DNA from 3 places in the Xenorhabdus ishibashii genome. Region 2 is predicted to be linked to each of the others. Evidence: predicted binding sites of a transcription regulator. Region 2 holds the regulator's gene; each other region holds the start of a gene.
The links. Region 2 encodes PurR, which represses purine synthesis genes. Its sites were predicted from a motif close to CANGCAAACGTTTGCNTG; they were not measured.
Positions count from the first base shown of each region.

Region 1: the regulator PurR is predicted to act here: its motif matches at 5,290-5,307, upstream of purM (phosphoribosylformylglycinamidine cyclo-ligase).
Region 3: the regulator PurR is predicted to act here: its motif matches at 4,911-4,928, upstream of purL (phosphoribosylformylglycinamidine synthase).

Region 1 covers NZ_NJAK01000001.1:3,177,972-3,188,109, reverse strand. The annotation lists gene bepA (beta-barrel assembly-enhancing protease) at 17-1,480, shown strand; gene arsC (arsenate reductase (glutaredoxin)) at 1,492-1,863, shown strand; gene hda (DnaA inactivator Hda) at 1,978-2,685, opposite strand; gene uraA (uracil permease) at 3,140-4,450, opposite strand; gene upp (uracil phosphoribosyltransferase) at 4,520-5,146, opposite strand; gene purM (phosphoribosylformylglycinamidine cyclo-ligase) at 5,371-6,414, shown strand; gene purN (phosphoribosylglycinamide formyltransferase) at 6,511-7,149, shown strand; gene speG (spermidine N1-acetyltransferase) at 7,351-7,914, shown strand; gene ppk1 (polyphosphate kinase 1) at 7,968-10,037, shown strand; gene ppx (exopolyphosphatase) at 10,041-10,138, shown strand, end outside.
Region 2 covers NZ_NJAK01000002.1:429,770-439,907, reverse strand. The annotation lists gene Xish_RS17540 (MATE family efflux transporter) at 1-1,374, opposite strand; gene Xish_RS17535 (riboflavin synthase subunit alpha) at 1,666-2,307, shown strand; gene cfa (cyclopropane fatty acyl phospholipid synthase) at 2,392-3,543, opposite strand; gene punC (purine nucleoside transporter PunC) at 3,831-5,042, opposite strand; gene punR (DNA-binding transcriptional activator PunR) at 5,166-6,074, shown strand; gene purR (HTH-type transcriptional repressor PurR) at 6,078-7,103, opposite strand; gene sodB (superoxide dismutase [Fe]) at 7,606-8,184, opposite strand; gene Xish_RS17505 (Grx4 family monothiol glutaredoxin) at 8,546-8,926, shown strand; gene rnt (ribonuclease T) at 8,998-9,657, opposite strand; gene gloA (lactoylglutathione lyase) at 9,835-10,138, opposite strand, start outside.
Region 3 covers NZ_NJAK01000001.1:2,566,002-2,576,139, reverse strand. The annotation lists gene Xish_RS12260 (sensor histidine kinase) at 1-228, opposite strand, end outside; gene purL (phosphoribosylformylglycinamidine synthase) at 939-4,826, opposite strand; gene mltF (membrane-bound lytic murein transglycosylase MltF) at 5,093-6,616, shown strand; gene Xish_RS12240 (hypothetical protein) at 6,686-7,534, opposite strand; partial or broken gene Xish_RS12235 (transposase) at 7,624-7,851, opposite strand; gene Xish_RS12230 (hypothetical protein) at 8,429-10,138, shown strand, end outside.

The DNA of each region.
Region 1 (10,138 bases), on a different contig from region 2:
TTATGAGAATCGCTTTATGAGAAAAACACCCAGAAAATCTTTGATAACGATTTTTATCGGCCTGTTGTTATTGGGAAATCCTCCTGTATTCTCTGCACCGGCTGAAGATTCACTACCGGATATCGGCACCACAGCGGGAGCAACCCTCAGCATCAACCAAGAAATGGCTATGGGTGATTTATATATACGCTCGATAAGGGCCCAAGCTCCTCTAATTTATGATCCGCTGCTAACTCAATATATTAATCAGTTAGGGCAAAAATTAGTCACTCACGCCGATTCAGTCAAAACACCTTTCCATTTCTATCTGATAGATAACCCGAATATTAATGCCCTCGCATTTTTTGGTGGTAATGTTGTTCTTCATTCCGGCCTATTTCGCTATAGTAATAATGAAAGTGAACTGGCATCTGTCATGGCTCATGAGATTTCCCATGTTACACAGCGGCATCTGGCACGATGGATAGAAGAACAAAAACGTACCAGCCCTCTGGCATGGACCGGTACATTGGGTGCTATTTTGCTTATGATAGCCAGTCCACAAGCTGGCCTGGCTGCACTCAGTGGCACACTGGCAGGCGTCCAACAAGGCATGATCAGTTTTACCCAATCGAATGAGCAAGAGGCTGATCGTATTGGAATACAAACGCTCAGTCGGGCGGGATTTGATCCACACGGCATGCCTGATTTTATGCAAATACTCGTAGATCAATCTCGCTATAGCTCCAAGTTACCTGAAATGCTATACACTCACCCATTACCGGCCAGCCGTTTAGCTGACGCCCGTAATCGGGCAAACCAATATCCCACTAAAGCCGTTTCAGAGTCTCAGGATTTTCTGTTCGCCCGTGTCCGTATTTTAACAATGTATTCAACCGATCAACGTCCCTATATTGATCAATGGCTAAAGAAATACAGTCAGGGCACCGCTAAAGAGCAGCTCGCTGCTGCCTATGGACGTGCTATTTTGCTTTCTGAAGATAAAAAGTATGCCGCAGCCAGAGCAATACTCTCTCCATTGCTAGATAAACAACCGGATAACGTTTGGTTTATTGATACCATGACGGATATTGATATCGGGCAAAAACAGTATGCCAACGCCATCGCTCGCTTGCAGGATGCACTCAAGAAACTGAAAAGCAATCCGATATTGCAAGTTAATCTTGCAAATGCCTATTTTATGGATAAAAAATATTCTCAGGCATCACAACTTCTGTTTCGTTATACTTTCAATCACCCTGACGATCTTAACGGCTGGATACTGTTAAGAAAAGCTGTCGGAGCGCAGGGAAAACATAATGATGAACTAGCCGCTTATGCAGAAATCATGGCATTGCAAGGTAATTTTAACTCCGCTATAGAACAACTTGGCAAAGCCAGTGCGTTGGCCAAGTTGGGCAGTGATGAACAAAAGAGATATGATGCCCGTATTGATCAATTGCGCCAACTACAACAAAGTTATGCCCAATATAATAAATAGAGGATTTTTACATGCAAAATTTTGATACACGAAAAGTGATTTTTTACCATAATCCTCGCTGTTCAAAGAGCCGTGAAACCCTTAAGCTGATTGAAGAACTCGGTATTACACCGGAAATCATTCACTATCTTGATACACCACCTACAACAGAACAGCTTGCCATACTATTACAACAACTCGGTTTCAAAAATGCCCGCCAATTAATGCGCACTAAAGAAGATCTCTACAAAGAATTAAATCTGGACAACGCCACATTATCCCAAGACACATTGCTCCAGGCGATGGTTGAAAATCCCAAATTGATAGAACGCCCGATCGTTGTTGTCGGTGATAAAGCGCGTTTGGGACGTCCCCCTGAGCAAGTTAAAGAAATTCTGCTGTAACTATTTTTTAATAAAAATGGTTTCAATAAGAACGTTTTTCAATAAAAAAGTGATAGAGAATATATTTCTATCACTTTTTTTATTCTGTTCTTATTTCCTTACTGCTTTATTCACTCAAAGCTCAAGGATATCTTTTACAAACGGGATCGTGAGTTTGCGTTGTGCCACAATGGAAGCTCGATCAAGTTCATCCAGGGTTCTGAACAACGTTTGCATTTCCCTATCGAGCCGTTTTAATACAAAACGCCCCACATCCTCAGGTAATTCGAAACCCCGTAATTTTGCCCGTAGTTGCAATGCCTGGATTTTCTCATCATCTGACAGAGGCTGTAATTTGTAAATTTGCCCCCAATCCAAACGAGATGCCAAATCCGGTAGCGTCAGGTTAATTTGCCGTGGAGGACGATCACCGGTGATTAAAAGACAAGTTCGGCCAATTTCTACAATGCGGTTGTAAAGATTGAAAATAGCCATTTCCCATTCCTGATCACCTGCAATACACTCAATATTATCGATGCATACTAATGATAAATGCTCCATACCATCAAGGACTTCAGGGACAAAATAAGCGCGTTTATCCAGTGGCACATATCCTACAGCTTCTCCCTGTTGGGATAATTCGGCACAGGCTGCGTGAAGCAAATGGCTCTTACCCCCGCCATCGCGGGACCAGAAATAGATATAACTGCCGTGTGACTGACTAGTAGCCAATTTTATTGCAGCTAATAAGGAAGTATTCTCACCTGCAAAGAAACTGGCAAAAGTTTCATCATCGGGCAAATATAATGGTAATGAAAGCTGCGACGGTGTATTCAGAAGCACCTCAAACAGAATGGATAACGAACAGTGCTAAGTCTACCACAAAAAGTCTCTATAAATGAAACGAATGCTTTGTTTAAAACAGGAGATTATCACCAAAGCATACTTCCCTATAAAATGGGTAATTTACGACCAATGACAAAATCATTCCTATTTCCTGCACAAGTCAGAAATAACCTATTCCAGAATAAAAATTCATATATCTGATAATCCCATACTATCAATAGTCGATATTGACAACAGTAAAAAGTAAGCACTAATAGTAAGAATATACTGTATTTCCAAAGAGTTTAACTTATTTTTCTTACGTTATTTTCAATAGAAATTAACGACAGATATTATTTTTAAAGGAAAAATTTATCGTTATAAATGACAAAGCCAAATGGCAAAGAAAATAATTTTAAAAAATAGAAAGGGCTTTTAAAAAGCCCTTTTCAATAAATTTCATTAATATTTTTTATTCTACCACTTCACTCTTCTTATCATGTTTAATTGATTTCACAGAAGAGTTGATATACGGCTCTTCTGGTCGGATGAAGCTTATCAATTTAAAAAACAGACTTAAACCAATTCCCACAACAGTTGCAAGCGCCATACCCTTCAATTCTGCCGAACCGATCTGAATTTTCGCTCCGCTGACACCAATAATCAAAATAATGGAGGTCAGGATCAAGTTCTGTGCCTTACTGTAATCAACTTTCGAATCAATCAAAACTCGAATACCTGATGCACCAATCACACCATACAGTAACAGGGAAACACCCCCCATCACTGGGATTGGGATCATTTGGATAGCTGCCGCCAATTTACCAACGCAGGAAAGTAATATTGCCATCACCGCAGCACCACCAATCACCCATGTGCTGTATACACGGGTAAGTGCCATAACACCAATATTTTCACCATAAGTCGTGTTAGGTGTTGAACCAAAGAAACCCGAAATCATCGTTGAAAAACCATTGGCAAACATTGAGCGATGCAGGCCAGGATTTTTCAATAAATCTTTCTGTACGATATTTGCCGTTACCACCAAATGCCCAACGTGTTCTGCAATAACCACCAGCGCCGCAGGTAAAATTGTCATAATAGCAAACCATTCAAAACGTGGGGTATAGAACGTCGGCAATGCAAACCACGGCGCTTCACGCACTGGTGTTAAATCGACAACTCCCATGAAAAATGACAGCGCATAACCTACCAAAACACCAATCAGAATCGGAATAATCGCCATAAAACCACGAAAGACTACCGAACCCAAAATTGTCACGCCCAGCGTAACCATAGATATGGTCAGGTTGGTTATATTAACCTCAGTGCCTGCCGCTGGACGCAATCCCGCCATATCAGCAGCAACACCTGCCAATTCCAGGCCAATCACGGCAACAATGGCTCCCATCGCTGCCGGAGGAAACATCACATTGATCCATTCCCTTCCTGCAACTTTTACAAGCAGGGCAACCAAACAAAACAACAACCCGCAGACAATAAATCCACCTAATGCCAATTCATATCCTAAAGGCAGTAATAACAATACCGGTGAAATAAAAGCAAAGCTGGAGCCTAAATAAGCCGGAATTCTCCCTTTACAAATCACCAAATACAGTAATGTTCCAATGCCATTGAACAACAAAATTGTCGCAGGATTCACTTTAAATAAAATAGGAACCAAAACGGTTGCACCAAACATGGCAAATAGATGTTGCAAACTTAAAGGAATAGTCTGTGCCAAAGGAGGTTTTTCTTCTACTCCAATAGTTCGACGAGTCATTATGGATACCCTCTTATATCATCTTGCTAGAAACCAAAAAAAAGCCGACTTTTCAGCCGGCTATAAATATTATTTTGTGCCAAATATTTTATCACCTGCATCCCCTAAACCAGGGACGATGTATCCATGTTCATTAAGACATTTATCAATCGACGCAGTATACAATTCAACATCAGGATGAGCTTTCTCCAGTGCAGCGACCCCTTCCGGTGCAGCAACCAAAACCAATACCTTAATGACAGGGCATCCCGCTTTTTTCAGCAAATCAATGGTAGCAATCATTGAGCCACCAGTTGCCAGCATAGGATCGACAACCAATGCCATACGTTCATTAATATCAGAAACTAATTTTTGAAAATAAGGTACTGGCTCAAGCGTTTCTTCATCACGATATACACCCACAACACTGATCCGTGCACTGGGGATATTTTCCAGTACGCCATCCATCATCCCTAAGCCCGCACGCAGGATAGGGACTACCGTAATCTTTTTCCCTTTTATTTGGTCTATTTCTACCGGACCACACCACCCGTTAATGGTCACTTTCTCAACTTCCAAATCAGCAGTTGCTTCATATGTCAGAAGACTTCCCACCTCTGATGCCAGTTCACGGAAGCGTTTTGTGCTTATATCATGATCTCGCATCAAGCCAAGTTTATGTTTAACTAGCGGGTGTTTAACCTCAACGATTTTCATGGGTTTCTCCTAATAGCCGGCAGATAAAAAAATCGCGGGATTATAACTCCTTTTCAGTATCAAACCACCACCAATCTATTAATTTTTATCGCTAACAAGCGATTTTCTTCGTTCCCGATCTAACAGGAAACCGATATAAAGCTATCGCAAACGTTTGCTTAGACTGTTAGAATTGTCACCGTTCTGTTTTATTCATAAAAATGCAACCGCCTGGGAGCTACGCAGTGACCAACAAAACCTCTCTTAGCTATAAAGATGCTGGTGTCGATATTGATGCTGGTAATGCCTTAGTCAATCGTATCAAAGGTGTCGTAAAACAGACCCGTCGCCCCGAAGTGATGGGAGGATTAGGTGGTTTCGGTGCATTATGTGCCCTGCCACAGAAATATCGCGAACCGGTGTTGGTTTCCGGTACAGATGGCGTTGGTACTAAGCTGCGTCTGGCCATGGACTTGAAGCGTCATGATACTATCGGAATTGATTTGGTTGCCATGTGTGTCAATGATCTGGTTGTGCAAGGCGCCGAGCCTCTTTTCTTCCTTGATTATTATGCTACTGGCAAACTGGATGTTGATACAGCCGCCAGTGTCATCACGGGCATAGCAGAAGGCTGCAAACAAGCAGGCTGTGCATTAGTCGGTGGCGAAACCGCAGAAATGCCCGGCATGTATCACGGTGAAGATTATGATGTCGCGGGTTTTTGCGTTGGTGTTGTTGAAAAATCGGAAATTATTGACGGCAGTCGGGTTCAGACTGGTGATGCCCTGATTGCACTTGCATCCAGCGGACCACACTCCAATGGTTATTCTTTGATCCGTAAAATCCTTGAGGTAAGTCAGGTTGATCCAGAGACTACCGAGCTTGAAGGGAAACCACTTGCAGATCACTTACTTGCCCCAACCCAAATTTACGTCAAAGCCATTCTTGAACTGATTGAAAAAATTGATGTTCATGCGATTGCACATCTGACTGGTGGCGGCTTCTGGGAAAACATTCCGCGTGTTCTGCCAGAAAATATGCAAGCCAGAATTAACGCTGACAGTTGGCAATGGCCGGCAATTTTTACCTGGTTACAGCAAGCCGGTAATGTCAGCGAACACGAAATGTACCGCACATTTAACTGCGGAGTTGGTATGATAATCGCACTTCCTCAATCTCAGGTAGAACAGGCTATTTCGTATCTGACCGCATCAGGCGAAAATGCATGGCAAATCGGTACAATTGCCGAACTTAATGCCGATGAGCAACCTGTCGTTATTACAAAATAAATATCTTGTCTGATTAATTTCAAGTTACAGCCCAAGGCTGTAACTTGAAAATTGAAAAGCATATTAATCAATGAATTTCTTCAGTGAAAACCCGTTATGAAAAAAATTGTTGTTTTAGTCTCCGGCAATGGCAGCAATCTTCAATCCATCATAGATGCCTGCCAACAAAACCGAATTAATGGCTATGTTGCTGCCGTTTTCAGTAATAATGCCGATGCCTATGGCCTGCAACGTGCTGAACAAGCAGATATTCCTGCCTCTTTTATCAACCCGAAAGCTTATGCGGATCGTACAAATTATGATATCGCCTTACTCAAAGCCATTGACCAATACGCACCCGATTTAGTGGTTTTAGCTGGCTACATGCGGATCTTATCGCCCGAATTTGTCCAGCATTATTATGGACGCCTGCTCAATATTCACCCTTCTCTCTTGCCGCAATATCCAGGCCTACACACCCATCGGAAAGCCATTGAAAACGGTGATAGAGAACATGGTACTTCCGTCCACTTCGTGACTGAAGAATTAGATGGTGGCCCTATTATTTTACAGGCTAAGGTGCCGATTTTTGCGGGAGATAAAGAAGAAGACGTTATCGGACGTGTACAAACCCAAGAACACAATATTTATCCTCTGGTCATCGGCTGGTTTTTAGATCAACGATTGGTTATGGAAGGCAATAATGCAATTATGGATGGCAAAGTTCTGCCTCCACAAGGTTACGCATCGGAATAATTTATCTAGCTGACTTCAACTTACAGCTCTGTGTTAACGGATTTTGTTATAAAATTTTTTAAGTGCTATATTTCAGTAAAACTTTGCTGTAAGTTGCTATTTTGGATTGATTTATCTGGCAATAATTATTTATTCGAACATTATTCAATATCTAATATATTTATACCCTATAGATTTCACTACAAAACACTGAGGTATCCAATGTCCAGTGGTTCGGAAAATCCATCGGTAAATTTACGTCCTCTTGAACGGGAAGATCTCCCTTTTGTTCATCAACTTGATAATAACGCTAGTGTCATGCGTTACTGGTTTGAAGAGCCTTATGAAGCCTTCGTTGAATTATGCGACCTCTATGACAAGCATATTCATGACCAAAGCGAGCGCCGTTTTATTATCGAAAGCCTGAATTCCAAAGTTGGATTGGTAGAATTAGTCGAAATAGATTATGTCCACCGCCGTGCAGAGTTCCAGATTATCATCGCGCCAGCCTATCAAGGACAGGGCTACGCAGCGGTAGCGGTCAAACTGGCGATGGAATATGCGTTTGCTGTCTTAAATCTTTACAAGCTGTATCTGATCGTTGATAAAGAGAATACGAAAGCAATTCATATATACAATAAATTGGGATTTTATATTGAAGGTGAATTAATCGATGAATTTTTTGTAAACGGCTCTTATCATACGGCTATCAGAATGTGTACTTTCCAGCACCTCTATTTCGCCAATAAAACCCATGAAGTTCAAACCAGCACATCGGCTCGTTAAACGCCAACCATTAAACTAAGTGGAAAACCCAATGAAGTAGTTAAGGAGTAGTCATGTCCCACGATCGTCTTTATACCGAGAAAGAACTCAGTTGGCTCTCTTTCAACGAACGTGTACTTCAGGAAGCGGCTGACAAAAGTAACCCGTTGATTGAAAGAATGAGGTTTTTAGGGATCTACTCCAATAATTTAGATGAGTTTTATAAAGTACGCTTTGCCGATGTAAAGCGGCGCATTCTTATCAGTGAAGAACAAGGCTCAGCCACTGCTGCCCGCCAATTGTTGAAAAAGATCCAAACTAAGGTTGCTAAAATCGATCAAGAGTTTGATGCCCTCTATAACGATTTACTGCTGGAAATGGCTCGTAACCAGATTTTTTTGATCAATGAACGGCAGATATCCCCAAATCAACAAATCTGGTTGCGGCAATATTTTCGCCAGCATTTGCGACCACATATCACGCCAATCGTCATCAACCCAGAAACTAATTTAGTTGAGTTTCTTAAAGATGATTACACCTATTTGGCCGTTGAAATTATTCATGGGCAAGAAACGCAATACGCTTTATTGGAAATTCCATCAGATAAAGTCCCACGTTTCGTCAATTTGCCTCCAGAAATGCCCAAAAAACGCAAGTCAATGATATTACTTGATAATATTCTGCGTTACACGCTGGATGAAATTTTCAAAGGATTTTTCGATTACGATACTTTGAACGTTTATTCGATGAAAATGACCCGTGATTCCGAATATGATCTGGCAACAGAGATGGAATCCAGCCTGCTGGAACTGATGTCTTCCACGCTAAAACAGAGACTGACGGCAGAGCCTGTACGGTTTGCCTACCAGCGTGATATGCCTGATGAAATGGTAGAACTACTGCGTAGCAAGCTGGGATTATCCAATGATGACTCGGTGATTGCAGGTGGCCGTTATCATAACTTTAAAGATTTCATCAAATTTCCCAATGAAGGAAATCGAAATCTCCAGAATAAACCCGTGCCGCGCCTGCGCCATACTTGGTTCGAGCATTTCCGCAACGGATTCGACGCTATCCGTGAAAGGGATGTTCTGCTTTATTATCCTTACCACACATTCGAACATGTGCTGGAACTGCTGCGTCAGGCTTCTTTCGATCCCAGTGTTCTTTCGATCAAGATCAATATCTATCGCGTCGCAAAAGATTCACGCATTATTGATTCCATGATCCATGCCGCATACAACGGCAAAAAAGTGACCGTCGTGGTGGAGTTACAGGCACGCTTTGACGAAGAAGCTAATATTCATTGGGCAAAACGCCTTACTGAAGCCGGTGTACATGTTATTTTCTCCGCTCCTGGTCTGAAAATTCACGCAAAACTATTCATTATTTCGCGCCTGGAAGGGGAAGAAATTATCCGTTATGCCCATATTGGTACAGGAAATTTTAACGAAAAAACAGCGCGGCTCTATACCGACTATTCTCTGCTGACCGCTAAACCTGAAGTGACCAATGAGGTTCGTCGGGTATTTAATTTCATTGAAAACCCTTATCGGCCTGTCACATTTGATAATTTAATGGTATCTCCCCAAAACTCGCGGGCGATGCTCAATCGACTGATTACTCAGGAAATCGAAAATGCACAAGCCGGTGAACTGGCAGGTATCACCCTGAAAATCAATAACCTTGTAGACAGGGAGTTGGTAGATCGCCTGTATGACGCCTCTGAAGCGGGCGTCAAAATCCGCATTCTTGTACGAGGTATGTGCTCTTTGGTTCCTAATCAACCCGGTTTTAGTGAAAACATTCAAGTCACCAGTATTGTGGATCGTTTTCTGGAACACGATCGCGTTTATGTTTTCACCAACAAAGGCAACGAAAAAATTTTCCTTTCTTCGGCCGATTGGATGACCCGTAACATTGACTATCGCATTGAGGTCGCAGTTTGTCTGCTCGACCCCAGATTAAAACAACAAGTGATGGATATCCTTGAACTGCAATTCAGTGATACCGTAAAAGCACGCTATATTGATAAAGAATTGGGCAATCGCTATGTTCCGCGAGGAAATAAACGTAAAATCCGCGCGCAGCTTGCTGTTTATGATTATCTGAAAAACCTTGAACAACCAGAACCAAGAGCCTGATCTATGCCGTTGAAACACGATATTCCAATGCCCAAACCACAAGAAATTGCCACTATTGATTTGGGTTCCAACAGCTTTCATATGGTAATCGCCCGTATCGT
Region 2 (10,138 bases):
TTAACGAGTAGAACGTTTCAGAACATAATGGGCTGGTTGTTTTTGTGTCCACAGAATACGGTAACCCATCATAAATGCTGATGCAGTTAAACCGATAATGAACCCAATCCAGAAACCCTGTGGCCCCATCGGCTTAGTTACATAATCCGTCAATGCCAGAATATAGCCACTGGGCAGCCCTAAGATCCAATAAGAAATAAAAGTGATAAAGAAAATAGAACGTGTATCTTTGTACCCGCGTAATACCCCAGATCCAATGACCTGAACCGCATCGGAAAGCTGATAAATAGCAGCAAACAGCATTAAGTGAGAGGCAAGAAGAACGACCTCAGGATTATCGTTGTACATAAATGCAATGTGTTCACTAAACAGTACCGTGAAGGTCGCTGTCACGCAGGCAATAATTAACCCAACAATAATACTCGTGTATGCGGATATTTTAGCACCTTCTGTCGATTGTTGTCCCAGATTGTAGCCAACGCGGATGGTGGCCGCTATTCCCAATGACAACGGGAACATAAACATCATGGAACTGAAATTGAGCGATATCTGGTGTCCGGCAACGGCTACGACACCAAGTGGAGAAACCAGCAACGAAACGACAGCAAACAGAGTAACCTCAAAGAACATCGCTAAAGCGATAGGCAGGCCAAGCAATGTAATACGTTTTTGCGTATGCCATTCAGGACCCGCAAATTTGGTAAATGTTTGGATATCTTTTTGGGAAGGAGAGTGCTTCACATAGACAAGCAATAACAAGAACATAACCCAGTAAACGGTTGCCGTTGCAACACCACAACCTACACCACCCAATGCCGGTGCACCAAATTTACCGTAAATAAAAATATAGTTAACAGGAATATTGACCAGTAGTCCGGCAAGGCCAATGACCATTGCTGGTTTGGTTTTCGATAACCCTTCACATTGACCACGCAAGACTTGATAAAATAAATAACCTGGTGCTCCCCACATGATAGCATGGATAAATTCCGTGGCTTTCTGTGCCAATACAGGATCGATATTATGTTGTGCTTCTATAATAAATCGGCTGTTATACAGTATTGCGATGGTCAAAATAGAGAGGAAGGTTGCAAGCCAAAACCCTTGCTGGATTTGGCCAGCAACATTTTTTCTCTGGCCAGAGCCATTCATGTGTGCCACGATTGGTGTCAAGGCGAATAATAAACCTTGGCTAAATAGAATGACTGGCAGCCAGATTGATGTACCAACAGCAACCGCTGACATTTCAATAGCACCAGCTTTACCAGCCATGACGGTATCAACGAAACCCATCGCAGTTTGTGAAAACTGTGCGATGACAACAGGGATCCCTAAAGCGAGCAAACTACGCGCTTCATTTAAATATTTCTGCACGTACTACACCTTTTTTGATTGAAAATTAACAAGAAAAACAAGAGATATTTTGCGAGCAAACGATGTTAATAGAAAATATATCGCTTATAAGCTGCCACATTGTATAGGACTCATTTTATTAATCCAATCATTGCACGATGTTTATATTCAATATGATTGAAGCAATACTTAACTGAAACTAAACTCAATCCAAATAAATGTGTTAAATAAAATGATACTTAAACAGTATAGTGCTTAAAAGTGGTGAGTGGGTTAAACTAATCCGCCAAGTAAAATTATTAAGGAGGTCCCATGTTTACAGGTATCGTTCAGGAAAAAGCACCGATAGTTGCCATTGATGAAAAGATGCATTTTCGGACTCATATTGTTAAATTTCCGGCTGAATTATTACCCGGAATTGAAACGGGCGCTTCTGTTTCCCACAACGGTTGTTGCCTGACTGTAACTAAGATCGATGGTGATTTAGTCAGTTTTGATTTAATGAAAGAAACATTGCGCCTGACCAACCTTGGTGAACTCAGGGTGGGTGATTTAGTCAATCTGGAAAGAGCAGCTAAATTTGGTGATGAAATTGGCGGGCATTTGATGTCCGGGCATATTATTGCAACAGCCGAAATTGCCAAGATCTTCATTTCTGAAAATAACCATGAAATATGGTTTCGAATTCATGATAAACAGTTAATGAAATATATTCTGCATAAAGGATTTGTTGGCATTGATGGAATTAGCCTAACAGTCGGAGATGTGGTCAATAATCGTTTTTGTGTTCATTTAATTCCAGAAACATTAGAGCGCACAACTCTGGGTAAAAAACGTCTGGGTGAAAAGGTTAATATTGAAATTGATCCACAAACTCAAGCGATTGTAGATACCGTTGAACGGATTATGGCTCAGAAAACACAAGAAAAATTATTGTCACAGATTGAAAAATAATAAAGAAATATTTCTATATTCGATGGTGTGGGAAAGCTACAGAAATACCATTTCTGTAGCTTTGGGAAATTTCGTTATGGGGAGCTATCTAGGTACTCTTAATCCCTTTTCGATACCTTGTGAACTGAATACTATCTGCCATAACTGTATATCTCTTGCACGGAATGCGCCTGCGCAGGCGTTCAAATAATAACTGAACATCCGTTTGAAGCGTGGGCTGTAATTATGCTCTATTTCATGCCAACTGGCGGTAAACCGCTCATACCACGCCATTAGTGTCCGGTCATAATCAGCCCCAAAGTTGTGCCAATCTTCCATGACAAACTTTCCCGCAGTTGCTTTGGCAATTTTGGCGATCGAGGGTAAGCAGCCGTTAGGGAAAATATATTTGCTGATCCATGCATCTGAACCTGATTTATCAATATTGGAGCCAATGGTATGGAGAAGGAACAGACCGTCTGATTTCAAATTCTTTTTTACTATATTAAAATAATTGTCATAATTTTTAGGGCCAACGTGCTCAAACATGCCGACGGATACAACGCGATCAAACTGAAGGTTAAGGTTTCGGTAATCTTCAAGGATAATTTTTACATTTAAATCTTTACAGTGTTCCTGTGCGTATTTCTGTTGCTCGGCTGAAATCGTCACTCCTGTGACTGATACACCGTAATTTTCTGCCGCATAGGCAGCCAGACCTCCCCATCCACAACCGATATCCAATAAAGTCATGCCTGGAGACAATTGTAGCTTTTCACAAATCAGGCGCAGCTTATGGGATTGTGCTTCTTCCAGTGTATTGGCATCTTTCCAATAACCGCAAGAATATTGCATGTGAGGATCAAGCATGCGAATGAAAAGGTCATTACCTAAATTATAATGTTCCTCACCTACAATCCAGGCACGCTTGGGAGATTGTAGATTAAATATACGAGAGATAATTATCTTGAAGATATCTTTGGCATTTTTAGGGATACGATGTTCTAAATCTGCCCGTAATACTTTGTGAAAGAAAATATCAAGGCGATCACATTCCCACCAGCCATCCATATAACTTTCACCCAGACCCAAAGAACCTTCTTTCAATACACGCTTATAGAAGTCAGGATTTTTAATACGTATGTCGAAAGGGCGTTTGCCATTGATATCAATATCAGTTTCCTGAAGCAATTCATGGGCGATCCTATGCCAAGGATCAGTGATTGTTTTCTTACCTTCAACAAAAGATGAACTCATATACTCTCCAACATTTGTGTGATGGAATTTTGAGGTGTCACTTTGTAGCTGATTTTTATTATATAAAACCTCGAAGGTTTATTGGAAAATAATATAGAAATTGCATTGAAAATGCACTTATTGCCTATTCATCCTGAAATTAAATAGAGCATCAATGCCCTGAGAGACCTCAAATTCCGAATTTTTAGAATAATGAATCCGTATGAGTATATGAGCGAAATGGTATTTAAACAATCATCTAAAGGTCACATAATGGCGTAACCTTTAGATAATAATGTTCTTACCTATTATTTTTTTGGAAGATTATTGCATTTATGCTTAGTGTTTTTCTTAATGCCTTGTTTTTGCAGCCAATAACCGACAGCCATTGGAACAACTGTAAGCGCCATTATTGTTGTCGTCGATAAAAGCGGGAATTCCATAAATAAAGAGACGATCATACTTGCGATAAAGCAGAGACCCAATTGCAGAGCGTTTTGTAATGCAGCCGCTTTACCACTATCCTGAGGATAAACAGACAGGGCATTTGCTACTGCAATTGGATATGATGCACCATTCATTGCTGCCATAACACAAAAAGGAATAAGAATGGCTATAAATGAAGGTTCACTTAATAGGGAAATCAAATAAATTATGATCATGCTTACTGCATAACCCACTAACAGAAATGGGAATACCGTTTCACTTTTCATTTTTTCCAATAAGATACGGCAACCATACCCGCCAATCATAAATGCCAACGTTTGGGGAATATAACTTAGGCCAATATCGGTAGGATCATAACCCATATCTTTCAAAATTGTTGGTGAGCCTGTTAGCCAGGCAAAAAAACCTGCACTGCAAGACGCATAGATCAATACATTTCCGCTAAAAACTGGAGAAGTTAATAACGTAAAGAAAGAAATTGCTTTTTTATCAGCGTGGTTTTCGATATTAGTGCGCTTATTGTCCAGAAAAAATGTTGGTATTAACAGCAATATCGTTACGATCATTAAAACAAGGAAAATGATTTTCCAGCCACTATGCGTTAACAGCCATGCGCCTAACAAAGGGGCAAGGGCAGGGGAAAGGGCAACCAGAGGCATGATCATGGCAAAAACACGTTTGGTTCGTTCTGCATCATATCTATCAACGACTAAAGCCTGCCAGGTCACCGCAGCAGAACAAACCCCAACTGCTTGCATAAATCTTAATATCAATAACTGGATAGGACTTGTTATCCAAAGCATACCTAAACAACTAATGGAAAACAGGGACAGACCGATAATAAGAACGGGTTTTCTGCCTAAACGATCAGACAATTGACCCCATAAAAGTTGGGCAAAAGCAAATCCGGCAAGAAAAATGCTAAGGCTCGCACTGATAGCATTAGTTGATGTATCTAATTCTGCTTTCATTGCATCAAAAGCGGGCAGATACATATCGATGGCCAAATAGCCTAACATGCTTAAGCCCGCGAGATAAGACATAAATGGAATGGAGTTTTTATTTGTTGTCATTGTGTTAATAACTTGGTTTGGTAATGGATAAGGAAATATTGGGTTTATTTTATATAGCATGATTTTTACTTGTGAAACGGTAATATTTGCACCATGCTGTGAAAAAAATTGAAAGGAAGATATATGTGGTCTGAATACTCTCTGGAAGTCATTGATGCTGTTGCCAGAACAGGAAGTTTCAGTGCGGCTGCGTCAGAACTTCATCGTGTACCTTCTGCTGTCAGCTATACGGTAAAACAGCTTGAAGACTGGTTGGCTGTACCTTTATTTGAACGTCGTCATCGTGATGTTGATTTAACGGAAGCAGGGGCAATCTTTGTTAAAGAAGCGCGTTCTGTTATCAAAAAAATGAATCACACTCGGCACCAGTGCCAACAGGTTGCTAATGGCTGGCGGGGGCAATTTAGTATTGCGGTTGATCAGGTCGTGAAGCCAGAGCGAACGCTTCGGCTAATTTTGGATTTTTATCGCCATTTTCCAGATATTGAGTTACTTATCTATCCTGAAGTTTTCAATGGCGTATGGGATGCCCTGGTGGATGGACGAGTGGATGTCGCCATCGGAGCAACACGTGCTTCCCCTGTTGGTGAGCGATATAGCTTCAGGGATATGGGATTTATGCCTTGGCTGTGTGTAGCCAGCCCTGAACACGAACTGGCAGCCATATCGGAAAAATTGAATGATGACCAAATGCGGCCTTATCCCAGTTTATGTCTCGAAGACACTTCGCGTAGCTTACCTAAGCGTGATACATGGGCTTTGAATAATCAACGGAGATTGATTGTTCCTGATTGGGATGTTGGATTAAGTTGTTTGATGGATGGATTGTGTGTAGGCATGGTGCCCAAACACCGTGCGCTACCGCTGATCCGTAAAGGTAAGCTGATTACACTTGAACTTGAACAGCCCTTGCCTGACAGCCCATGTTGTTTGACATGGTCGCAAAAAAGCCACTCACCGGCATTAAGCTGGTTACTTGATTATCTGGGGGATAGCGAAACGCTTAATGCCGAATGGCTGCAAGAAAATTAACCGTCAGCGGCGATAATCGATAAAAGGTCCATCTGCAACAGAGCGCCGTTCAACAAGGCGTGGATGGACTTCGATAGTTTGTGCATCCTCACGTTTATTGATGATCCGATCCAGTAACATTGAAAAAGCCATTTGTCCTAAACGCTCTTTGGGCTGGTGGATGGTTGTCAATGCGGGTGTAAAATAGCGGGCATTGCGGATATTATCATAACCGATAATTGAAATATCTTGTGGAACGCGCAACCCCAACTCATCGGCTGCACAGATCGCCCCCATAGCCATGACATCTCCACCACAAAAAACAGCGGTTGGACGATGTTTTTGATTCAGGATTTTGTACATGGCCTGATAACCAGATTCAGGTTCAAAATCACCTTGTACAATCCACTCATCACGAATGGCGATATTGGCTTCTTTTAGTGCCTTGAGAAAACCTTGGTGGCGTCCTCCCCCAGTATTTCTTGCCAATGGCCCAGGAATAGAGGCAATATCACGATGACCGCGTTCAATGAGATAACGGCCAGCCAGATAACCACCATGAAAGGCATTATCAATAATCGCATCGGTAAAATCACCTCTGGATTCTCCCCAATCCATGACCACCATAGGAATATTGCGATAGCCTTCCAACATACTCAAAAGTTGCTCAGGGTATTCTGAACACATGACCAGCAAACCATCTACTCGTTTTTGTGCCAGCATCGCGAGATAAGCTTTTTGTTTATCAAGGTTGTTATGAGAATTACATAAAATCAGTGTGTAACCTTTGCTATAGCAGCTATTTTCAACCGATTCTATGATCTCAGCAAAGTAGGGTGCTTCACTTGATGTTGCCAGCAATCCAATGGATTTGGTGTGGTTAACTTTTAAGCTGCGAGCAACGGCACTGGGGGAATAATTCAATTCTTTAATAGCAGCCCAAACTGCGGCCTTTGTATCTTCGGCGACGAAACGGGTTTTATTGATAACATGGGATACGGTTGTGGTCGAAACACCAGCGCGTTTAGCCACATCTTTAATCGTTGCCATGAAAAAAGGACTCCTGACCTTCTGGTCTAATTTATATACCCTTTATCTTTCTAGTCGGGTATAGCTATTTGTTAATCGTTTGCCAATATATTTATATACGGGATGATGGTTGGCAATAATTTAGCGGTAAACTTTGAATTTTGTCTGATCTAACTCAAAAGTGAAAGTAATAATCGATGCTATAAAGAGTATGAATTAGATATTGCGGTATGATTTTTCGATAATACGACAAATAACCGCCTAAAATTTATGGTGTTGAGGTGTCTTAATTTTCACATTGAGGATGTTCTATGGATACAGATCTGAAATTGGGATTATTGGCCGCCAGTAGTGCATTAATCATGATTGTTTTTCTGGGAAGCCTTTGCCTGATCTAACCAAGATCTAAAAGAAGAATTTGTAGCTCCACTTACTTTAAGGGTAGGTTTTCCAACATGCAAAATTGTGCGAATGAAGGAAAACCCGCCCTTATTATTTCAAACCAGTATAAGAAGTAATCTTATTAAGCCAGGTTTTCTTCAACAAATTTCCAGTTGACCAGAGCCCAGAAGTGCTCCAAATATTGAGGGCGTGCATTGCGATAATCGATGTAATATGCGTGCTCCCAGACATCAACGGTCAGTACTGGTTTATCTTCGCCAGTCACTGGGGTTGCTGCATTAGAGGTGTTAACGATAGCCAGAGTGCCATCAGCTTTCTTAACTAACCAAGTCCAACCAGAACCAAAGTTTTTCAGGGCTGCGTCAGTAAACTGCTGTTTGAATTCAGCAAAAGAGCCGAAAGCATTGTTGATGGCATCTGCTACTTTTCCGGTTGGTTCACCACCACCATTTGGTGACAGGCTATGCCAATAGAAAGTATGGTTCCAAATTTGTGCTGCGTTATTGAAGATACCACCTTCAGATGCTTTGATAATTTCTTCCAGAGATTTTCCGGCAAATTCAGTATCTTTAATCAAATTATTCAGGTTTACAACATAAGCATTGTGATGTTTGCCGTGGTGGTATTCCAGAGTTTCTGCGGAAATGTGTGGTTCCAGGGCATCTTTGGCATAAGGTAATGCTGGTAATTCAAAAGACATTGCATGCTCCTTTTTAATATCGGGTTTTTGGCTCCGCAAACCATGGTTTAGATACTAACCATGGGCAGGGCAAATTTAAGCTTATTATCGTGTTACTATTTTGATAATTATCTTAACAACTTTTCTGCTAAATAACAGGGAAAAAGATGCTATCACGCTGCGAACTGGTGCAGAACTAAACTTAACATGGACTGAATACAGCCAGTTGGAGTGAAAATATTTAATGATCACTTGCTACAAGTCATGGCAAAAATTCGCCATATAAAGTTCACGGTAGAAAAATTAGCGTAGAAAGTGGTATTCTAAATCAATCTTTATTTTATGCTGATAAATAACGCTTGCAGTTTTTAAGGAAGCAAAAATGACTAATATTAATACAAACACTAACACGGTTACTGATACAACGGCTGATGCAGTCATTGAAAAAATCGAACGCCAGATCAGAGAAAACCCAATTCTGTTGTACATGAAAGGTTCACCAAAATTGCCAAGCTGTGGTTTCTCTGCTCAGGCAGTTCAGGCTTTATCAGCTTGTGGTGAACGTTTTGCTTATGTGGATATTCTGCAAAATCCAGATATCCGTGCTCAATTACCTAAGTATGCCAACTGGCCGACTTTTCCTCAACTTTGGGTTGATGGTGAGCTGGTGGGAGGTTGTGACATTCTAGTTGAGATGTATCAACGTGGTGAACTACAAACACTGCTCAAAGAGACGGCAGACAAGTATCGCGAGCAGGAATAAGAACAGTTATTCATCTGAATAATAGCTACTTTTTATAGCCCCATACTTTAATAGGTATGGGGCTTGCTTTTTTAGGGTTCGCAGTTAGCACTGTCAGTAGATGGTAGTGGCCAACCACCTAGTCGTTTCCAGCGATTAACCAGTTCACAGAAAAGTAGAGCTGTTCGATCAGTATCATAAAGAGCGCTATGAGCCTGATTGCTGTCAAACGAAATTTCTGCTGTGATGCAAGCTTTGGCAAGAATTGTCTGGCCGAGAACCAAGCCACTGAGTGCAGCGGTATCAAAAGTAGCGAATGGATGGAATGGATTGCGTTTCAAACCAGCACGTTCAGCAGCAGCCATAACGAAACTGTGATCAAAATTGGCATTATGAGCGACTATAATTGCACGGTTACAATTTGTGTCTTTCATTCCCTTACGGATCATTTTAAAAATTGCATGCAAGGCAGTGTACTCACTGACAGCTCCTCGCAAGGGGTTCGTAGGATCAATGCCAGTGAAAGCAAGAGCGGCAGGATCAAGATTGGCCCCTTCAAAAGGCTCGATATGAAAATGCAGTGTATCGGCAGGCGTTAGCCAGCCATTCTCATCCATTTTCAAAGTAATTGCAGCAATTTCAAGTAAAGCGTCTGTGCGCGCATTAAAACCAGCGGTTTCGACATCAATGACAACGGGGTAGTAGCCACGAAAGCGTCCACTTAGCATATTTTGATCATTTTGATTAGACATCTGATTTTCAGTTCTTAGCTTCAGGATTCTGTTTTTGACTCTGGATAGTGGGTATTATGACAAAGTTTGGTGTGTCTTGCAGAAGTAATACTTATCCGGTGGGGGAACTAAAGGGCAATATGCCCTTATTTAAGTATGTAATTAATTTCTGACTATAACTCGATAGCTGTTGGTAAATTAGTTACCTAATGCATTGCTGGCACTTGAATTTTCGATGAGTTCAATCTTATAACCATCAGGATCTTCAACAAATGCAATGACGGTTGTTCCACCTTTAACCGGCCCTGCTTCGCGAACGACTTTCCCCCCAGCAAGTTTGATGCGTTCACAGGTTGCTGCAACATCATCAACGCCCAAAGCGATATGTCCAAATGCGGTTCCCATTTCGTAGTTTTCAACATCCCAATTATAGGTTAGCTCAATAACAGCGCCTTGACTTTCGTCGGTATAACCAACAAACGCGAGAGAATACTTATACTCT
Region 3 (10,138 bases), on a different contig from region 2:
GCGGTAACTACGCTCCATCTCAAGAGCTACTCCAACCATCGCTTCGCTACGGCGAGCATCCGCCAAAGTTGAACGATTGATCTCAGCCGCCTGAGTACTAAGCTGATCAAGACTTTGGTAAGCCTGATAAGCTAAAACTAATAGTGGTAATAAAACCAGCCAGAAAGCCATGACAACCAATTGGCGCAATGAGCGTGGAAATAAACGCCATTTTTTCAAAGAAATCATCTCATAACCTGTAATGATATTGATGCTACAGTTACTTTTATTTTCTTATTGAAAATGGTCAGAATAATAGTTGAAAACAGAAGATAATTGAAATAACAGGTAATTAGAATATGCGGATGCATACTTAAACATGATGGACAGGCATAACCTACGATAATGATGGCGGGACAGTAATTTTTTTTACCATCCCGCCAGTGAGGAACCTTCATGCTAGTCAATGAACATGTAGGTGGTGCCTCACTCCACGTGTCGCCCTGTGTTTGATAAGGCCCGAAGGCGAGTATCATTGAGTTGGACGGTAGGCACCTTACTTTGGCATCATTCCGGGCTTTATGTGGCATGTTTCCACCTCATTGCGGGCCGACATAAAAAGATGAATGAGCAACTGCTTCATATTATGCACATTACATGCCAACTCGCAAAATTATTTTTACCTAATTGATATTACTGAAAATAAATAAAAATATATACTTATTGCATTTTATTATCGGTATTTCTTCATATTTGATAAGTCTTAGTGTCGCCTATTTATGACACCTCACTCCAGGAAAATATTTTTCAATTTATATCAATCAATTAAGCGTCTCCTTTTTGAGACACCATAAAGCACTGTTGTCGCGATATAGAGACAGTGTCATAGATAATGATTAATAATGCCAAAGCGCAAAGTAAAAAATAAAGGCTCTGATGAATTTTCAGAGCCTTTTCTGTTAACCTAACTGTTTGCGTACATTACGGAAAATACGCATCCACGGGCTATCTTCTCCCCATTCTTTAGGATGCCAAGAGTTGCTAACCGTGCGGAATATCCTTTCAGGATGAGGCATCATCACCGTGACTCTTCCATCAAGACTGGTCACAGAAGTAATACCGTTTACGGAACCATTTGGGTTAGCTGGATAGTTTTCTGTCACTGAACCGTAGTTATCCACAAAACGCAATGCGACCTGCTGGTGCTTTTCAAGCTCCATTAAACTCAGGTTGTTTCTAAACTCCACCAGCCCTTCACCATGAGCCACCGCGATCGGCAAACGAGAACCGGCCATATCTTTCAGGAACAGTGAAGGGCTGTTTGCCACTTCCACTAAGCTAAAACGGGCTTCATAGCGTTCTGAACGGTTACGGACAAAGCGCGGCCAGTGTTCTGTACCTGGGATCAATTCATGCAGATTAGAGATCATCTGACAACCGTTACACACACCTAATGCCAGCGTATCCGGCCTTGCGAAGAAACTGGCAAAATCATCACGTACCCGTGAATTAAACAGAATGGATTTCGCCCAACCTTCACCCGCGCCAAGCACATCTCCATAGGAGAAGCCACCACAAGCAACCAAAGTCTGGAATTGATCTAATGTGATCCGACCATCCAATAAGTCACTCATATGAACATCTACCGCCTCAAAACCTGCTCGGTGGAATGCTGCTGCCATCTCAACATGAGAGTTAACTCCCTGTTCACGCAATACAGCAACGCGCGGGCGCACTTGTTTTGCAATATAGCAAGCCGCAATATCTTCCGCGGGGTCGAAAGTTAATTTCACATTCAAGCCAGGATCATCCACATCCTGTTTTGCCTGATGTTCTTGATCTGCGCACTCAGGGTTATCACGCAGACGCTGCATTTGCCACGTTGTTTCTGCCCACCATAAGCGCAATGTGCTGCGTTTCTGACGATAAACTTCCATATTGCCACTGGAAATCACAAAATCATCACCAGCCCTGGCTTTACCCAGATAGTGCACACATTCATGTAATCCATAATCTGCCAACAGGTTTTCAATTTGCTCTCTGTCAGTTTCACGAATTTGAATTACCGCCCCCAGTTCTTCATTAAATAATGCAGCCAGAATATCTTCATCAAATGCACTGATATCAGCATACAAACCGCAATGGCCTGCAAAAGCCATTTCAGCCAATGTCACCAATAGGCCACCATCCGAACGGTCATGATAAGCCAGCAATTTTTGTTCTGAAATCAAATGTTGGATCGCATTAAAGAAACCCGCTAATTGCTCAACACTGCGAACATCTGCGGTTTTATCCCCAAGTTGGCGATAAACTTGAGCCAATGCCGTTCCGCCCAACGCATTTTGCCCTTTACCCAGATCGATCAGCAGCAACGCATTGTCATCTTGCGTAGATAATTCTGGTGTCACAGTACGACGAACATCTTCTACCCGAGCGAACGCACTGATAGCCAATGAAAGTGGTGAAGTCATTTCACGCTCTTCCCCGTTTTGACTCCAGCGGGTTTTCATTGACATCGAATCCTTGCCAACCGGAATGGTCAGCCCCAAGGCCGGACACAACTCTTCGCCCACGGCTTTGACAGCCGCGTACAAGCCCGCATCTTCACCAGCATGGCCTGATGCTGACATCCAGTTAGCTGATAACTTCACGCGTTTCAGATCTTGTACATAGGCGCAGGCAATATTGGTCAGTGCTTCACCCACCGCCATACGTGCCGATGCCGCAAAATCCAACAATGCAATCGGCGCTCGCTCACCCATTGACATGGCTTCGCCATAATAGCTGTCCAAACTGGCGGTAGTCACTGCACAATCTGCGACCGGGATTTGCCAAGGGCCAACCATTTGGTCACGGGCAACCATACCGGTTATGGAACGATCTCCAATCGTAATCAGGAATGTTTTTTCCGCCACAGCAGGCAAATGTAAGATGCGTTTTACCGCTTCTGCCAGCTCAATGCCCTTGCGAACCAAATTTTGCCCTTGAGCCTGCAAAACTTGCACATTTTTTTGCATCTTTGGCGTCTTACCGAGCAATACATCCAGCGGCATATCGATTGGCTGATTATCAAAATGGGTGTCATTCAGCAGTAAATGCCGTTCTTCCGTTGCTTCCCCAACCACAGCATAAGGAGCACGTTCACGACGACATATTTCTTCAAACAGGGCTAACTGCTCTGGTGCTACAGCCAAAACATAACGTTCCTGGGATTCATTGCACCATAACTGCAAAGGATTCATGCCGGGTTCATCATTAAGAATATTGCGTAACTCAAAACGCCCGCCTCGACCGCCATCATTGACCAATTCAGGCATGGCATTTGACAAACCACCCGCCCCGACATCATGGATAAATAAAATCGGATTTTTATTCCCCAACTGCCAGCAACTATCGATAACTTCCTGACAACGACGCTCCATCTCCGCATTGTCACGCTGCACAGAGGCAAAATCCAGGTCAGCATCAGACTGACCCGATGTCATTGAAGATGCCGCACCGCCCCCTAAACCGATATTCATGCTTGGCCCACCCAACACAATCAATTTTGCGCCGACCGGAATATCCCCTTTCTGAATATGTTCTTCACGGATATTCCCGATCCCGCCCGCCAGCATGATGGGCTTGTGATAACCACGTAACTCTGTACCGTTATGGGAAGAGACTTTTTCTTCATAGGTTCTGAAATATCCTAACAATGCCGGACGCCCAAATTCATTATTGAACGCCGCCCCTCCTAATGGACCTTCCAGCATGATATCCAACGCACTGACAATACGATCAGGTTTACCGAAATCCTCTTCCCACGGCTGTTCAAATCCAGGAATTCTCAAGTTTGAAACCGAAAAACCGACCAGTCCGGCTTTCGGTTTAGCACCCCGTCCGGTTGCACCTTCATCACGAATTTCACCACCAGAACCCGTTGCCGCACCAGGCCAAGGCGAAATTGCGGTTGGATGGTTATGAGTTTCCACTTTCATTAAGATATGAGCAGGCTCTTGATGGTAGTCATAAACACCGGTTATAGCGTCGGGGAAAAAACGGCCAACATGAGAACCTTCCATAACCGCCGCATTATCTTTGTAAGCAGAAAGCACGTAATCTGGCGTCTGTTCAAACGTGTTTTTGATCATTTTGAACAAAGACTTGGGTTGAGTCTGACCATCAATAACCCAGTCTGCATTGAATATCTTATGACGACAATGCTCAGAATTTGCCTGGGCAAACATATACAGCTCAACATCTGTTGGATTGCGTCCCAACTCCTGAAAAGCTTTCAACAAATAATCAATTTCATCTGTAGCCAGAGCCAGCCCTAGTTCAATATTTGCCGATTCCAGTGCTGCCCGTCCCGATTGCAAAATATCAATCTGTTTTAATGGCGCCGGTTGCTGATGAGAAAACAGGGCTTCGGCTTGTTCGAACTGAGTGAAAACATTTTCCATCATGCGATCGTGTAATAATGCTGACAACGTGTGCCATTGCCCATCATCCATGCCAACACTCTGAATATAATAGGCAATCCCCCTTTCTAAACGGACAATCTGGTTCAGTCCACAATTATGGACAATGTCCGTCGCTTTCGATGACCAAGGGGATATTGTGCCTGGACGAGGTGTGACTAAGATTAATTGTCCTTTAGGCTCAAGTTCGGCCAAAGAGGGGCCATATTTTAATAGCTTATTTAATTTCTCTCGTTCATCTCTCGTGATTGGGGCATTAACTTCTGCAAAATGTACATATTCTGCATAAATGTTGGTAACAGGGAGATGTTGATCTTGACACTGGGAAAGGAGCTTAGTGATACGAAATGCTGATAAAGCGGGTGAGCCACGCAGAATTTCCATAATAATAGGTTCTCTCATCTTAGAAGCAAAGCCTGACTGATGCCTCAGGGGAAACTGCAAGCATTATAGAGGAATGTTTCCTCTGACGAAACCGTTTGCGTGGTTATTTATCCACCCTGTAATACATTCAATAAAGTGCCAAAATTGGTTTAATAGGGTTGCACATCCCTCCTTTGTTACGCAAAATTCTCGATTACTGGAAATTTAACCATGCTATTATCTTACACTTCGCACGGTTCCCAATCGTTCTGTAAAGAGATAACTATTTGAATAACATAAAGATAAATTATTTTGTTATCGTAATTATCGCGCTCCTCTCTGCTGCCATCATTGGCCTCAATATCAATTGGCCCAACAAACAGCAGGAGCAGATAAACAAAATTCTGGCACGAGGAGAGCTACGGGTGAGTACCATCAACTCTCCTCTGATCTCTCTTAACAGCAAAAACGAACCAACAGGATTCGACTATGAATTAATCAAACGGTTTGCCGATTATCTGGGGGTTAAACTTGTCATTAAGTTTCGTCCCAACATTAAGCAACTTTTTGACGACTTGGAAAACGATAAGGCAGATTTCCTGGCTGCCGGGCTTATCTACAATAAAGACAGGCTAAATCAAACACGCACTGGCCCTGCCTACGCTTCAGTTATACAACAACTGGTTTATCGCAAGGGGACGACACGTCCACATTCGTTTGGTGATCTAAAAGGCAAATTCATCATCACGGCAGGTTCAGCCCATATAAGCGAACTGAAAAGGTGGAAAGAGAAGTCTTATCCTGAGTTAACCTGGGAAGAAACACCACACAAAAATACACAGCAATTGCTCGAACAACTTTCTGAGGGAAAAATCGACTATACAATCAGTGATTCCCTCAGTTTAGCTTTGCAACAGCGTATTCATCCCAATTTAGCAGTTGCGTTTGATGTCAGTGAAGAGAATCCGCTGACCTGGTATTTAAAGCGCAATAGTGACTATAGTCTCTACTCCGCTATGCTCGATTTTTTCAGTATGTTGACTGAAAACGGTATCACATCACGGTTACAAGAAAAATATTTCAGCCATATCGGTTCATTCGATTATTTCGATACGATTTCCTTTATTCGCGCCATCGATAAACTTTTACCAACCTATCAGCCAATTTTTCAACAATACGCAGGATCACTTGATTGGCAATTAGTAGCAGCTATCGCATGGCAGGAGTCACATTGGGATCCACAAGCCACTTCACCCACTGGCGTGCGTGGTTTGATGATGCTTACGCGCCCGACAGCAGAATGGGCTGGAGTTCACGATCGGCTGGATCCAGAAGAGAGTGTCAAAGGAGGAATGGCTTATCTGGGCTATCTGATGGAACGTTTGCCAAAAACCATTCCTGAAGATGAACGCATTTGGTTTGCCCTTGCAGCTTACAACATGGGATATGGGCACCTTCTTGATGCCCGTAAATTAACCGCTGCGCAAAAAGGTAATCCAGACAGTTGGCTGGATGTTAAAACGCGTCTTCCTCTGCTCAGCAAGAAAAAATACTACGCCAATACGACATATGGTTATGCCCGTGGCTATGAAGCTTATCGCTATGTTGAAAATATTCGACGTTACTATTTGAGCCTGGAAGGATATCTGAGGGCAAAAACCAACCGCAGGAAAGCCGAGGGAAGTGAAGCACCAACAGATACCACCATAATCAACACTCCCCAAGCGGAAAAGGTTAAAACCGACATGGCTGACATTGAAAGTAATCATGCGGAAAACAATAACAAATTTAAAAGTCAAATTGGAGAATAAGAGGCGTTTTACAACTATCACAGACCACAAAAATGGCTTGAAAGGTAAAACGCCTTATAAGATAAATAATTAGTGATTAACGCTGCTATCAGTGTCACTTCCCATATTAATATCAGCAAGAATTTCCGTAATGTGCCAATAGTCTTTACTCTGATCTTGTCTCAAAAAATATTGGTGCCCATCAATAGAGAATGGAATTAAATATTGATAATGAGTATCCCATTGACCTGTTTGTTCAGTACTTGCATCAGGTACTCCTTCTTTAGGAATAGACATATACATAAAGATCCAATAATTAGAGCAAAATCCATGACCTATGTAATAATAATGATCACTGCCAATAAAACATGGAAACTGCGGATTGTAATAATTATTCCAAACATCAGAACCAGCTAAATTACCTATCTTTCCATTTTCATTGAATTCATAAGTAAAAAAAGAAAGATTAGAGCTTGTATGGATGTATATATATTCTTTCCCTTCCATTGAAAAGAAAAATGTTGCCCCGTAGAAATTATCCCAACCATCTTTTTCTATTATTGTTCCCATTTTTCCATTTTGAAGTATTTCTCGTATAATATAAGGAAATTTCCCTTTATTATCTTTATCTTTATCTTTATCTTTATCTTTATCTTTACTATGGAGATAAATAAATTGTCCACCGCCTATTTTATAAGCAAACCCGACATCATAATCACTATCCCAATAGCCACTATCTATGACTTCTTTGTGTCCTTTTTCATCTAGTTTTGCAATTATCCAATAGGAATTATATGTATTTTTTGACGTATTAATAAAATTCTTGGCTAACCCAAAAATATATTGCTCTTTCCCAAGCACAAAAGGAAACATTAAATCATAAAAATTTACCCACTTTTGCCCAGTGGAAGTTTGATCTCCTTGTTGTCCACCTGCCATCAATTGATGCACAGTCACTAGATAACTTTTCATAATTATGAGAGTTTCATATTTCCTATTCCTTTCCATTGATTTTTTTGAAGCTGCATTTAAAAAAACTTAACTCTTTTGATCAGCATCCACATATATTGGCAACAATGGTTCCGTGTGACGGTTTCATGCAATGATTGCCATAGCTACTCTATTTTATTCAGCCAAGGAGAATAAACCGGAAGAAATAACAATCTTACTGTCAGGTTTTGCTTCAGCCATTCCTTGACCAGCCGACTTTTATGAATGCTGTAATTATCCAAAATAATGGTCAGCGTTTTTGCATGACGATGACATTTTTATAGGCTAGGCATACCTCCCAAGCTTTTTCAGATAAGCAAGTTTCTGATCCCACCAATATTTATAGTTTATAGTTTATAGTTTATAGTTTATAGTTTATAGTTTATAGTTTATAGTTTATAGTTTATAGTTTATATAATGAATTCGGTAATTTATATAAATGGGGGGATATTCGGTGATACATCAGGAATGGATAAAAATAAAGCCACTATTGTAGTGTAAGACACCCGTTCTGCTAGTCGAAGTAAATACAGAATTTATGATTTTAACAAAAATACCTTGAAAACAATTACTTACAGGTAATTGTTTTATCTTATCAAGGTAAGATAATATAAAACGAAACAAGGCTTATAAAATATAATAAAATCTTGCCAATGAAAAAAATTATCAACTGATAACTTTTTTTCATTGGTTTTTTATTTTTTATACGACTATGTTGAGCATCAAAGTTGAAATGATTACATAACAAGTAATTTTAAAATTATTTTCATGTAGTAAGTTTTTTTAACGGAATAAAATTAATACAATCTATTAGTAGTAATAATAATAATTCGAGGTGATAAAATGACGGCTAATACTCATATGGATATTTCACTTAAACCGACTGATGATTTATTTATAGGTCAGCAAAGGGAATTTACAGTAACATTAATATCGGATACAGGTATTGATACTGATAAGTCTATAACAGTAAAAAAAGTCAGTAAAAATATAAAATTTGATCAAGATGTTAGTAATCCGATTAAACTTGTTTATGGGGATAAAAGTCTCACTGCAACTGCCGATTTGAGTTTTACGGTGCTTGAGACGGTAGGAAACAACCCAGTATATGATGGTGATAATATTACATTTGAAATAGATACTGATGCAACATCGAATGGAACTGAATTTAATAAAGTGCCTTTCTCAGGCAAAGCTAAGACAGTAAATAATAATAAAATGGAGATTTCAATTAATCAGAAAGCAGATTTAGTGATAGGCCAGAGGGTGAGTTTTACAGTAACATTAAGTGCAGATCAACTTATTTTACCAGACAAACATGTTACTATAAAAAATGCCAGTAAAAATATAAAATTTGATCAGGATATTAATAATCCTATTGCACTTATTTACACAGACGGTTATAAAAAAGCATCTTCCCAATTAAATTTTACTGTGGAAGATCCAAGTGGCGGAACAGTACAAGATGGTTCTGAGATTAAGTTTGAAGTTCATACTGACGCAGCGACTATTGAAGGTGATTTCAACTTTATAGGATTTATAGGCAAGGCGAATGAAATTGATGTTGGCTCGTTAGCTCTTTTTGTTGAACACCCTATCCTACAGATGCAATTAGATGGAAGTCAAAAAAAATACACACCAGTACATGCAACGTTAAAAAATAAAAACACACAGAAATCATTAAAATATACTCCTGTATTTATCACGTCACAACAGCATAATAAAATGGAAGAATTTACCTTTAAGGATGCTGAAAATAACAATATTATTGTCATTGAAAAAGCAGGGCCGAATAAAGGAATTATTATCACTTCAAATGAAAATGGAGTAATAAAATTTAATCTCCATCTTAAAACTTCACTCGTAAGTGTACTTAATTTATCTACTGTTATTTTAAGTAATATAATTAATATTTCGGTCGCAGCTAAGAAAGCAATTTATGCTATTAATTATAAAGCACCGGGTTATCTTAATTCTATAGGTATGCCAAGTATTGAGGGTAATACCCCTGAAGGATTAACAGCACATACTACAGACCCTAATTTCCTAACATCAATAAGTAGCTATGATGGAGTAGAAAATGGTGATATCGTTTTATTTTTTGTTAACGGAAATTATAGTGGGCAGTTTATAACTATCATAGATCAAAAGAAACAGTTAGATAATTATAGTATAGCACTTCCTTATGCCATTTTTAAACAAGGTGAAACATCTGAATTTTCTTATACCGCAGTCAAATTGAATGGCGATGCATTTTATTCTGAACCAATACCAGTAACTTATTTAGGTGGTATTCCTTACGAAGCTAACCAGAATGTTAGTAGAAATTATGAACATTGTTTAGTTCATACCAGTATTGGTGTTGGCCCTGATAATATTATCCCAACTTATAATGGTGTTGCTTATGCCAGCATTATGCAATATCCCGGCCATAAACATAATGGATTATTTATTGAAATTGTTCGTTCTAATATTCAGAATCCTGCTTTAACAGTAAATCCAGTTCCATTAAGTGTAACGGATTTTACTTTAAATATGTATATAGATTCACCG